Linked DNA regions of Pseudosulfitobacter sp. DSM 107133. The protein of the gene in region 1 interacts with the protein of each later gene in a pairwise test. Links are inferred from orthologs where the notes say so. Each region holds a gene or a part of one and is shown in the gene's direction. Other genes may lie near its edges. The genes, in order: DSM107133_RS05960 and ftsH.

Evidence for each region.
Region 2: the proteins of DSM107133_RS05960 (region 1) and ftsH interact in binary tests that used the Escherichia coli proteins (3 or more experiments, as listed by UniProt). The link is inferred for Pseudosulfitobacter sp. DSM 107133 from one-to-one orthologs.

Annotation. Positions count from the first base shown.
Region 1 is NZ_CP085154.1:1,193,272-1,199,380, forward strand. Bases 1,231-4,230 are described here. They hold DSM107133_RS05960 (protease modulator HflC), read left to right. Parts: upstream 1,231-2,283; coding sequence 2,284-3,177; downstream 3,178-4,230. Other genes in these bases: hflK (FtsH protease activity modulator HflK), read left to right, coding at 1,231-2,284; DSM107133_RS05965 (DUF2065 domain-containing protein), read left to right, coding at 3,179-3,376; DSM107133_RS05970 (Do family serine endopeptidase), read left to right, coding at 3,654-4,230. Also shown: DSM107133_RS05950 (FAD-dependent oxidoreductase), read left to right, coding at 1-1,059; more of hflK, read left to right, coding at 1,136-1,230; more of DSM107133_RS05970, read left to right, coding at 4,231-5,129; DSM107133_RS05975 (peptidoglycan-binding protein), read right to left, coding at 5,183-5,713; DSM107133_RS05980 (2Fe-2S iron-sulfur cluster-binding protein), read left to right, coding at 5,963-6,109.
Region 2 is NZ_CP085154.1:1,335,685-1,341,659, forward strand. What follows is about bases 1,357-4,222. They hold ftsH (ATP-dependent zinc metalloprotease FtsH), read left to right. Parts: upstream 1,357-1,762; coding sequence 1,763-3,682; downstream 3,683-4,222. Other genes in these bases: tilS (tRNA lysidine(34) synthetase TilS), read left to right, coding at 1,357-1,664; DSM107133_RS06645 (MOSC domain-containing protein), read left to right, coding at 3,886-4,222. In the rest of the region: tol-pal system protein YbgF, read left to right, coding at 1-408; more of tilS, read left to right, coding at 411-1,356; more of DSM107133_RS06645, read left to right, coding at 4,223-4,497; DSM107133_RS06650 (formate--tetrahydrofolate ligase), read left to right, coding at 4,665-5,975. UniProt on the Escherichia coli protein: Acts as a processive, ATP-dependent zinc metallopeptidase for both cytoplasmic and membrane proteins. Plays a role in the quality control of integral membrane proteins.

The DNA of each region.
Region 1 (6,109 bases):
GAAAAGACCGCCAAAACCATCCTGATCGCCACTGGCGGCTATCCTGTGCGCCCCGACCTGCCCAATGCCGATCTGGGCATTGTGAGCGATGACATTTTTGATCTGGAAAGCCTGCCCAAGTCGATCCTGATCATCGGCGGTGGCTATATCGCCTGCGAATTTGCCTGCATCCTGCACGGCCTCGGTGTCGAGGTGACGCAATATTACCGCGGTGCGCAAATCCTGCGCGGCTTTGACGACGAGGCGCGCGGTCTGATAGCCGAAGCGATGCGCGCGCGCGGGATTGATCTGCATGTGGGCACCGATATTGTCGAGATGTGGCCCGCTGGTCAGGCACATGACGCATTGACCGGCTCGGACGCGGCAATGGGGGCGGAAGGCTCTGACAAGGCTGCAAAACAGGGTGGTGTCCACGGTGGTCCGGTTTGTGTGAAATCCACGACGGGTGGTGAAAAAACCTTTGATATGGTATTCTTTGCCACAGGCCGCGCGCCGTCCAGCCGTGACATCGGGTTGCAAGAGGCGGGCGTGATCCTGGGCCGCAAGGGCGAAATCCTGGTGGATGAATTCTCCAGGACGGCGGTGGACAACATCTATGCCATTGGCGATGTCACCGACCGCGTCAACCTGACGCCCGTTGCCATCCGCGAAGGCATGGCTTTTGTCGAAACCGTATACCGCGACAACCCGACACCGGTCGACCACGACCTGATCCCGTCCGCGATCTTCACCCAGCCTGAAATGGGCACCATCGGCCTGAGCGAGGAGGCAGCCGCCGCGCAAGAAGAGATCGAGGTTTACGCCTCCAGCTTCCGCCCGATGCAGACCGCCTTTGCCGGACGCGAGGCCCGGGTGTTGATGAAACTGATCGTATCCAGGAAAACCCGCGTGGTTCTGGGCTGTCATATCGTCGCGCCGGGCGCGGGCGAGATGATCCAGCTTGCAGGCATCGCAATCAAGATGGGCGCAACCAAAGAAGACTTTGATCGCGTTTGCGCGGTACATCCGACCATGTCCGAGGAAATCGTGACGATGCGGACACCGATACGCACTGCTTGAATTACTCAAGTAAAATACACAGGTAATGAATTGATGCGCGGCTCAAAGGGGCGGCGAACAGGAGGACAGAAAACATATGGCTGGCAACACAGGCGGCCCGTGGGGCGGCGGAGGCTCTGGCGGAGATGACGAGCGCGGGGGTAATCGCGGCTCGAACGGATCAGGCAGCGGGGGAAAACCCGGCGGCGGGCAGATGCCCGAGATCGACGATCTGGTCAAAAAAGGTCAGGAACAGCTGCGCGTCCTGATGGGCGGACGTGGTGGCAACAACGGCACCGGCGGCGGACGTGGTCCGGGCGGTGGCGGTGGCCCGCGTCTGACACGCGGCACGCTGGGTCTGGGCGCGCTTGTCCTGATCGTGGGCTGGGGGCTTGCCAGCTTCTATACCGTGAAACCCGAAGAACGCTCGGTCGAGCTGTTCCTGGGCAAATATTCGGCCACCGGCGAGCCGGGTCTGAACTTTGCGCCCTGGCCGCTGGTGACGGCGGTGGTTCTGCCGGTGACGCGCGAACAGACCGAAACCATCGGCACCGGATCGCGCGGCGAAAGCGGGTTGATGCTGACCACCGATGAAAACATCATCGACATTGATTTTCAGGTGGTCTGGAACATCTCGGACCCGGCAAAATACCTGTTCAATCTGGCCGAGCCGGAAGAGACCATCCGCGCCGTGTCGGAATCGGCGATGCGTGAAGTGATCGCACGTTCGGAACTGGCGCCGATCCTGAACCGCGACCGTCAGGTTATCGCGGATGAGGCACAGCAATTGATCCAGACGACGCTGGACCAATACGACAGCGGTGTGAACATCCTGCGCCTGAACCTCGACAAGGCAGACCCGCCGCGCGACGTGATCGACAGCTTCCGCGAAGTGCAGGCGGCCGAGCAGCAACGTGACCGTCTGGAACGCGAGGCTGACGCCTATGCCAACCGCGTCTTGGCCGGTGCCCGTGGTGAAGCGGCGCAAACGCTGGAAGAGGCCGAAGGCTATCGCGCCCAGCAAGTGAACGAAGCCCAGGGTGAAGCCGCGCGTTTTACCTCGGTCTTGCAGGAATATTCCAAAGCGCCACAGGTGACACGCAAGCGCCTGTATCTGGAAACCATGGAGAAAATTCTGGGGGATGTGGACAAGATCATCCTTGAGAATTCAACCGATGGCAACGGCGGGCAGGGGGTTGTTCCCTATCTGCCGCTTAATCAATTGCGCGGTGGAGGATCGAACTGATGCGGAACACAACACTCATCATACCCGCACTCGTCGTGCTGGTGGCCATTTTGCTCAGCTCGGTGTTTATCGTGGACGAGCGTGAAAAGGCGCTGGTCCTGCAATTCGGCCAGATCAAATCGGTCAAGGAAGAGCCGGGACTCGCGTTCAAGATCCCGCTGATCCAAGAGGTCGTGCGCTATGACGACCGCATTCAGGCACTGGACACCGTGCCAACCGAAGTCACCCCTTCGGATGACCGCCGCCTGGTTGTCGACGCCTTTGCCCGCTACCGGATTTCCGACGTGGTGCAGTTTCGCCAAGCGGTCGGCGCCAATGGGATGCGTGCTGCCGAGGACCGGCTGCAAGGTATCCTGAACCCGGTGATTCGTGCGGTTCTGGGCTCGAACGGCGTGACATCCAACACCATCCTGTCGGCAGACCGTGCCGGCCTGATGGCGCGTATCACCACGCAGGCCCGCCAGCGTGCCCTGCCGTTGGGGCTGGAAGTGGTGGACGTGCGTCTGAAACAGACCAACCTGCCGGAACAGAACCTTGATGCCACATTTGCCCGGATGCGCGCCGAGCGGGAACGTGAAGCCGCAGACGAAATCGCGCGCGGTGAAGAAGCCGCCCAGCGGGTGCGTGCGCAAGCCGACCGGACCGTGGTCGAGTTGACCTCGGATGCGACCCGTCAGGGTGATATCATCCGTGGTGAAGCCGATGCCGAACGCAACGGTATCTTTGCCGAGGCCTTTGGCGCCGACCCCGAGTTCTTCGAATTCTACCGCTCTCTGACTGCCTATGAGCGGGCGCTGAAGGGCAACAACTCGACGATGGTTCTGTCGCCGGACAGCGAGTTCTTTAACTACCTGCGCTCGGATCAGGGCGCACGCTCGGCCGAGGGCGAATAACATGGCCTGGGTCCTGATGGCCCTGGGACTGGTACTGATGGTTGAGGGGCTGGCCTATGCGCTGGCCCCTTCGCTTGTCGAACGGATGCTGGAGCTGTTGCGCAGCCTGCCCGAGGCTGTGCGCAGACAGGTGGGTCTTCTCGCTTTGGTGAGTGGGCTGTTGCTGATCTGGGCCGCGTTCCAGCTGGGCCTGCATTGAACGCGGCGCTGACGCGCCATTTGATTTTATTCAAAATTATCCTAATTTTGGTCTTATGCCTCCGGCGGGGATATTTCGGGCCAAAAGAAGAAATTTCCCCGCGCCTTGCCCGCAGGGGCCGAGGTTCACAGATAGGTAACGTGGTGTTGACAGGGTGCGATTGAATTCAATCTTTCATGTTGCAAGCCCGCAACGCTAGATGCACGGTAGTGCGCAGACGCGCAGTAATGTGTGAATAGCGGGCGTATCGTCCGCATGGATAGCAGGAGAAAGTCGTATGCAGCCCAAAGCGGTCGCGGTGTCGACAACACGCACCCCAATCATTCAACTTCGCGCTATGTGGCTGACGGCCCTTGCGCTGGTACTTGTACTGGCGCAGGTGATCGCGGCACAGGCCAAGCCGGAAAGCCTTGCGCCTCTGGCCGAAAAAATCAGCCCCTCGGTGGTGAACATCACCACCACCACCGTGGTTGCAGGCAATACCGGGCCACAGGGCATCGTGCCCGAAGGCAGCCCGTTCGAAGATTTCTTTCGCGAGTTTCAGGACCGTAACAATAATGGCGACCGTCCCCGCCGGTCGTCCGCTTTGGGGTCGGGTTTCGTGATCTCCGAAGACGGCTATGTGGTCACCAACAACCACGTGATCGAAGGCGCTGACGAGATCAAGATCGAGTTCTTTGACGGCAAAGAGCTGGATGCCAAGGTGATCGGCACCGATCCCAACACCGACATCGCCCTGTTGAAGGTTGAGGCCGACGGCCCGCTGCCTTTCGTGCCCTTTGGCAACAGCGATGCGGCGCGTGTGGGGGACTGGGTGATCGCCATGGGGAACCCGTTGGGTCAGGGCTTTTCGGTCTCGGCAGGTATCGTGTCCGCCCGCAACCGCGCACTGAGCGGAACCTATGACGATTACATCCAGACAGATGCGGCGATCAACCGGGGCAACTCGGGCGGACCGCTGTTCAACATGGATGGTGAAGTCATCGGTGTGAACACCGCGATCCTGTCGCCCAACGGCGGCTCGATCGGGATCGGTTTCTCGATGGCGTCGAACGTTGTCGCACGGGTTGTGAAACAGTTGCAGGAATACGGCGAAACCCGCCGTGGCTGGTTGGGTGTGCGCATTCAGGATGTGACGCCTGATATTGCCGAAGCCATGGGTCTTGAAAAAACCGCCGGTGCTTTGGTGACATCTGTGCCGGATGGCCCTGCAAAGGAAGCCGGGATGAAAGACGGCGACGTGATCGTCAGCTTTGCCGGTGTCGATGTGGCTGATACGCGTGGCCTGGTCCGTCAGGTGGGCAACAGCCCCGTTGGTGAAGCCGTGCGTGTTGTGGTCTTCCGCGATGGCAAGACGGTTACCCTGAAGGTTACGCTGGGCCGTCGTGAAGAGGCCGAAGGCGCCGTGCCCGCCGTGGCGAAAGGCGGCGACACCGAAAATCCGGCCGAAACCAGCAAAGAGGTTCTGGGTCTGACGCTGGCACCGCTGACGGACGAGATGCGCGAACAGCTGGGTGTTGACAGTGAACTGGTCGGTCTGGCTGTGGGCGATGTGGACGAAGCCTCGGAAGCTTATGAAAAAGGTCTGCGCGCCGGTGATGTGATCACCGAGGCAGGTCAGCAAAAGGTCGCTTCGATTGCTGAATTCGAAAACCGCGTGAGCGAGGTCAAGGACGCGGGCCGCAAGTCGCTGTTGTTGTTGGTACGCCGTGCCGGTGATCCGCGCTTTGTTGCGCTGAGCATCGCGGACTGATCCGGTCCCATTGTGATGTTGCGATAGGCCGGGCCTTGGGGTCCGGCCTTTTGCTATTCAGGCTGCCGTGCCACCGCGACCAGCCCCAGGGTGCGGGCTGTGGCGGTGGTCAGAATGTCGCTGTCGAACCCTTCGGGTGCCTGAAACCGGCGCACGGCGTTGCGGGTGCGTACCGACATCTCGCCCGTGACCGGGCCGTGATAGACTCCGCGCGCAGCCAGCGCACGTTGCAGGGACGAGACAAACTCCTCTGTCAGATCCGCATTGCATGGCACCTGGAACCAACTGTCCTGACGCTCTTGCACGATCTCCTGAATGCTCTCGCGTCGATAGACGGCGGGCTGTTGAATCAGCCCGTCACTGGTCACCTGCGCGGGTTTCAACAGAACCTCGCGTTCGACGGTTTCAATAATGGCAGGCGTTGTCTTCTTGCCCCAGCAACTGTCGGCTTTTGCCCCCTCGGGTGCCTCTTCGGTCAGACGAATCATACCGGGCCCTGTCAATCCGTCAGGATCAGCGTTGGTCATGGGGTCGCAAGCGCCTAGCAACATAACGCCAAGTGCTGCGATGCGGAAATGGATCATTGCGCGTGTCCTCAGGCGGGGTGCCGGTCAACTTTGTGCGGCACGCTATCCGCAACGCGGCGGGCTTTCCAGCCCCGCAGGGGCATGACTTTCGCGCCGACACAACAGATTGCTGTGCACAAGGTCTTGTCGCCGGCGTGCAAAACTGTGTGCTGTCCGCAACCTCTGCAATCGGTATGCACAAAAGGGGCTGGCGCGCCCCACATCTGCTGGATAGACATGCAGGGATTTCGCACCAAGGGGGCAAGAATGGCCAAAATCACCTATATCGAACATGGCGGCAAGGAACACGTTGTGGATGTCGCGACCGGCATGACCGTCATGGAAGGCGCGCGCGACAATAACATTCCCGGCATCGAGGCCGATTGCGGTGGTGCCTGCGCCTGTTCGACTTGC
Region 2 (5,975 bases), 140 kb from region 1 along the record:
GTGGACACAAACGAAGCGCAACTTGCGACCCAGGAACAAGCCGACTTTACGCGGGCGTCGGAGGCGCTCGCAGCAAGTGACTTTCGCAGCGCCGCTGACCAGTTTGCGGCCTTTAATCAGACCTATCCCGGTGGACCGCTAGCCGCAGCCGCCGATCTGGGCCGTGGCAAGGCGCTGGAAGCACTGGGCGATACCCGCGAAGCGGCACGCGCCTATCTGGCGTCGTTTTCGGCGGATCAAACAGGCCAGACCGCGCCCGAGGCATTGCTGCTGCTGGGCGTGTCACTGGGCAAGCTGGGCAAGTCCGGCGAAGCCTGCGTGACCCTGGGCGAAGTGCCTGTGCGCTTTGGCGGGTCTGATGCAGCGGCGCGGGCGCAAAGTGAAATGAGCGCGCTCGCCTGCGGCTGAACATGGATGACGCCGCGCTGATTGCAGCCATCGAGGCGCGGCTGCTGCCCACCCCCCCCGACAAACTTGGCGTCGCCGTATCCGGCGGCGGTGACTCGATGGCCTTGCTGGCGCTGAGCTGCAAGGTGGCGCGCGCGCACGGAATTTCGCTGTATGTGATCAGCGTGGATCACGGCCTGCGGTCGGGTGCGCGCGATGAGCTGGCTTTGGTTTCCGATTTTTGCACGCTGCACAATTTACCGCACCAGATCGAAAACTGGCGCGGTTGGGACGGGGCTGGCAACTTGCAAGGGGTGGCCCGCGATGCGCGCTATGCCTTGATTCATTGCTGGGCCGAAGAGATCGGGATTGGCGCGGTATTGCTGGGGCATACTGCCGACGATCAGGCCGAAACGCTGATGATGCGACTGGCGCGCGGGGCAGGGGTTGACGGATTGTCGGCCATGGCCCCGCGACGGCTGCGGGACGGTATTGTTTATGTGCGCCCCTTGCTGGGTATCACCCGCGCCGAATTACGGACCTATTTGACCGCGCAGGGTATTGAATGGGCCGACGACCCGAGCAACGATGACACCCGTTTTGCGCGCGTTGCCATGCGTCAGGCGCTGGCGCAGCTTGAGCCGCTTGGCCTGACGGCCAGAACTTTGGCGGATGTCGCGCAGAACATGCGGCAGGCGCGCGAGGCACTGGACTGGCAAAGCTTTCTGGCCGCCCGCGAGGTTGCACAGGTGCAACTGGGCACGGTGCGGCTGGATCTGCGGCAGTTTCGTACGCTGCCTGCGGAAATTTCCCGCCGCCTGCTGGTTCATGCTATCATGTGGGTGAACGGTGGCGAATATCCGCCGCGCCGCAGTGCGATTGCAGCCCTGAAATCCGCGATACAAGAGCAACGCACCGTCACGCTGGACGGCTGTCAGGTGGCCGTCTCGCGAGATGCCATCTGGGTTTTTCGCGAACTGAATGCGGTGCGTGACACCTGCTGCGAAATTGGCGATCTGTGGGACAACCGCTGGCGTGTCTGCGGCCCCGAAGACGACCCCCGCCTGCATGTGGGACCGATGGGAGAAGCAGCGCTGAACGCGCAGCCCGACTGGCGTGAACTGGGGCTGCCACGGGGCGCGCTGTTGTCTCTGCCGGCGGTTTGGGAAGGGTCCGAATTGATTGTTGCCCCCGTCTTTGACGCGGCGGGGGGCTGGTCGGTCGAGGTCGACGGGGGGCAAGATGCCTTTTTTGCCGCACTTCTATCCCGTCAATGATGCTGTTATCGCATTGAACTGACGGACAGCATGTCTATCTTAGGTGGGTGACCGTGGCGTATTGCTATTCGGTCCCGAGAATTTTTGGGAGAGTGTCCTTGGGTAATGCACGCAATATCGCGTTCTGGGTTGTCCTGCTTGTATTGATCGTTGCGCTGTTCAATCTGTTCAGCGGCACAGGCAGCACATTGCAAAGCCGCGAAATCAGCTATTCAGAATTCGTCCAGTCGGTTGAAAACGGCAAAGTCACCAGCGTGACACTGGACGGAGAGCAGGTGCGCTTTCGTGAAGACGATAAAGACTATGTGACCATCAAGCCGGCGGATGCCGAGGTTACAAACCTGTTGATTTCGAACAACGTGCCGGTCAAGGCCGAGCAACAACAACAATCGGGGATTCAGTCGTTTCTGATGACCCTGCTGCCTTTCCTGCTGCTGATCGGTGTCTGGATCTATTTCATGAACCGGATGCAGGGCGGTGGCAAAGGCGGAGCGATGGGCTTTGGCAAGTCCAAGGCCAAGATGCTGACGGAAAAGTCGGGTCGCGTGACCTTTGACGACGTGGCAGGCATCGACGAGGCCAAGGAAGAGTTGGAAGAGATCGTGGAATTCCTGCGCAACCCGCAGAAATTCTCGCGTTTGGGCGGCAAGATCCCCAAGGGCGCGCTGCTCGTTGGCCCTCCGGGCACCGGTAAGACGCTGCTGGCGCGCGCAATCGCAGGCGAGGCGGGCGTGCCGTTCTTTACCATTTCGGGTTCCGATTTCGTTGAAATGTTCGTGGGTGTGGGTGCATCCCGTGTGCGCGACATGTTCGAGCAGGCCAAGAAAAACGCGCCCTGCATCGTGTTCATCGACGAGATTGACGCCGTGGGCCGTCACCGGGGTGCCGGTTATGGCGGTGGCAATGACGAGCGTGAACAGACGTTGAACCAGTTGCTGGTGGAAATGGACGGCTTTGAAGCGAACGAGGGCGTCATCATCCTGGCCGCGACCAACCGTCGTGATGTTCTGGACCCCGCGCTGTTGCGCCCCGGTCGTTTCGACCGTCAGGTGACCGTGCCCAACCCCGACATCAAGGGCCGCGAAAAGATCCTGAGCGTGCACGCACGCAAGACCCCGCTGGGGCCGGATGTCGATCTGCGCATCATTGCGCGCGGCACGCCCGGTTTCTCGGGTGCGGACCTTGCGAACCTTGTGAACGAAGCGGCCTTGATGGCGGCCCGTGTGGGACGCCGTTTCGTGACGATGATCGACTTCGAATCTGCCAAGGACAAGGTCATGATGGGCCCCGAGCGGCGCAGCATGGTGATGACGCCCGAGCAAAAGGAAATGACCGCCTATCACGAAGCCGGTCACGCGCTGGTGGGGATGACCCTGCCCAAGTGCGATCCGGTCTACAAGGCGACGATCATTCCGCGTGGCGGTGCCTTGGGCATGGTGATGAGCCTGCCGGAAATGGACCGTCTGAACATGTTCAAGGACGAGTGCAAACAGCGTCTGGCCATGACCATGGCGGGAAAGGCTGCCGAGATCATCAAATACGGTGAGGAATCGGTGTCCAACGGCCCTGCGGGCGACATCCAGCAGGCCAGCGCGCTGGCCCGTGCGATGGTGCTGCAATGGGGCATGTCGGACAAGGTTGGCAACATCGACTATTCCGAAGCGGCTCAGGGGTATCAGGGCGCGACTGCGGGTTTCTCGGTCTCGGCCAACACCAAGGAGACGGTTGAACAGGAAGTGCGCACGTTCATTCAGGACGGCTATGACTGGGCGGCCAAGATCATCAAGGAAAAGAACGTCGAATTCGAACGTCTGGCCCAAGGGCTGCTGGAATACGAAACGCTGACCGGTGACGAGATCAAGCGCGTGATGAACGGCGAGCCTCCGCAAGCGGGGGACGGCGACGACGATGGCACGGCTGCCAGCGAAGAAAAACCCAGCCTGACCGCCATTCCCAAGGCCAAGGCGAAGAAAAAGCCGCCTTCGTCCGAGGGCGGGATGGAACCGGAACCGACCTGAACCGGGTTGCCGAGAATACAGGAGGCCTCGCGAAAGCGGGGCCTTTTTTTGTTTTCAGGAAGCTTTGACAAACTGTCGTTGCCATGGACTGCACCCGCCCGTCACACCAATGGCGCGCGGCCACGTCATCCCCCTTTTCATTTCACGCCTGGTGGGCCAGTCTGCGCCCAGACCAGCCAACTGCCACGTCAAAAAGGCCCCCTATGCCCGCGCTTAAACCAACGTCGTTCACCGCCCGCATCACATGGTTGGGGCGCAATACCAACCCCGCAGACAGCAGCGTTCCGGGGGCCCTGCGCTCGGAGCCGCTGGAAAGCGTCGCCGCCACGCTGGAAGGGTTCGAAGGCGAGGTGCACAGCGGTTTTTCGCGTCTGTCGTGCAGCCGCGTTACGTCGCAGCACCCCAGGGGCACCGAGATCGGCAATGCGCGTCAGCTGTCGATCCTGTCCGCCGAAGAACTGGCGCTGATTGCGCAAAAGATGGGGGTGGACGCGATAGACCCGGGGCTGCTTGGTGCGTCGATGGTCGTCGAAGGCATCCCTGATTTCAGTCATATCCCGCCATCGTCGCGCTTGCAGGGGCCCAGCGGGGCCACGCTGGTGGTCGATATGCAAAACCGCCCCTGCATCCTGCCGGGCCGCGAGATTGAAACCGATATGCCGGGACTGGGAAAATTGTTCAAACCCGCCGCCCGCAACCTGCGCGGGGTGACGGCCTGGGTCGAGCGGGCCGGCGCGTTTTCAGTCGGTGATACGCTGGTGTTGCATATCCCCGACCAGATGGTCTGGGCGCATCTGGCCGAAGCACGCGCCTAGGGGCGTTCAGCGGGACGGCGGTTCCGAAAAGAAACAAATGCGCCTGTTCGGGACGGTACAGGGGCGGGAAATGTCGGAAACGGTGTTCGCTGCCGGGGGCCTGAACCTGTATGCAAATAGCAGTACGTTAGTGTCTGCTGCCAACAACATACGCGCGAGGAGGAATCATGGCCCATAAAACCGACATCCAGATTGCACGGGAAGCCAGCAAGCTGCCGATTCAAGAGATCGGGGGCAAGTTGGGAATCCCCTCTGATGATCTGTTGCCCTATGGCCATGACAAGGCAAAGGTCAGCCAAAGCTTTATTAACTCGGTTCAGGATCGCCCGACGGGCAAGCTGATCCTTGTCACCGCGATCAACCCCACGCCCGCGGGCGAAGGCAAGACGACCACCACTGTCGGGCTGGGTGACGGTCTGAACCGGATCGGCAAAAAGGCCTGTGTGTGCATCCGCGAGGCCTCGTTGGGGCCGAACTTTGGCATGAAGGGCGGGGCCGCGGGTGGCGGCTATGCGCAGATCGTGCCGATGGAAGACATGAACCTGCACTTTACCGGCGATTTCCATGCGATCACCTCGGCGCATTCGCTGCTGGCGGCAATGATCGACAATCACATCTATTGGGGCAACGAGCTGGACATCGACGTGCGCCGCGTGGTGTGGCGTCGTGTGGTCGATATGAACGACCGTGCCCTGCGCCAGATCACCGCCAGCCTTGGCGGTGTCGCCAACGGTTTCCCGCGCGAGACGGGCTATGACATCACTGTTGCTTCGGAAGTGATGGCGATCCTGTGTCTGTCAAACGATCTGCAAGACCTGCAAAGACGTCTGGGCAATATGATCGTGGCCTATCGGCGCGACCGCTCGCCGGTTTTTGCCCGTGATCTGAAGGCAGATGGCGCGATGACCGTGCTGCTGAAGGATGCGATGCAGCCGAACCTGGTGCAGACCCTCGAAAACAATCCGGCCTTTGTGCATGGCGGCCCCTTTGCCAACATCGCCCACGGGTGCAATTCGGTGATCGCCACCAAGACCGCGCTGAAACTGGCGGACTATGTGGTGACCGAGGCGGGCTTTGGCGCCGATCTGGGGGCCGAGAAGTTCATGAACATCAAGTGCCGCAAAGCGGGATTGTCGCCGTCGGTGGTGGTCTGTGTGGCCACGGTGCGCGCGATGAAGATGAACGGCGGTGTCGCCAAAACCGATCTGGGCACCGAGGATGTGGCCGCTGTGAAAAAGGGCTGTCCCAACCTGGGGCGTCACATCGAGAATCTGAAATCCTTTGGCGTTCCGGTGGTTGTGGCGATCAACCATTTTGTCACGGACACAGAGGCAGAAGTGCAGGCGATCAAGGATTTTGTCGCAGGTCAGGGCGCGCAGGCGATCCTGTCGCGGCATTGGGAACTGGGCGGAGAAGGGGCCGAAGCGCTGGCCACCCGCGTGGCTGCGATTGCCGACGCCGAAATGGCGAACTTTGCG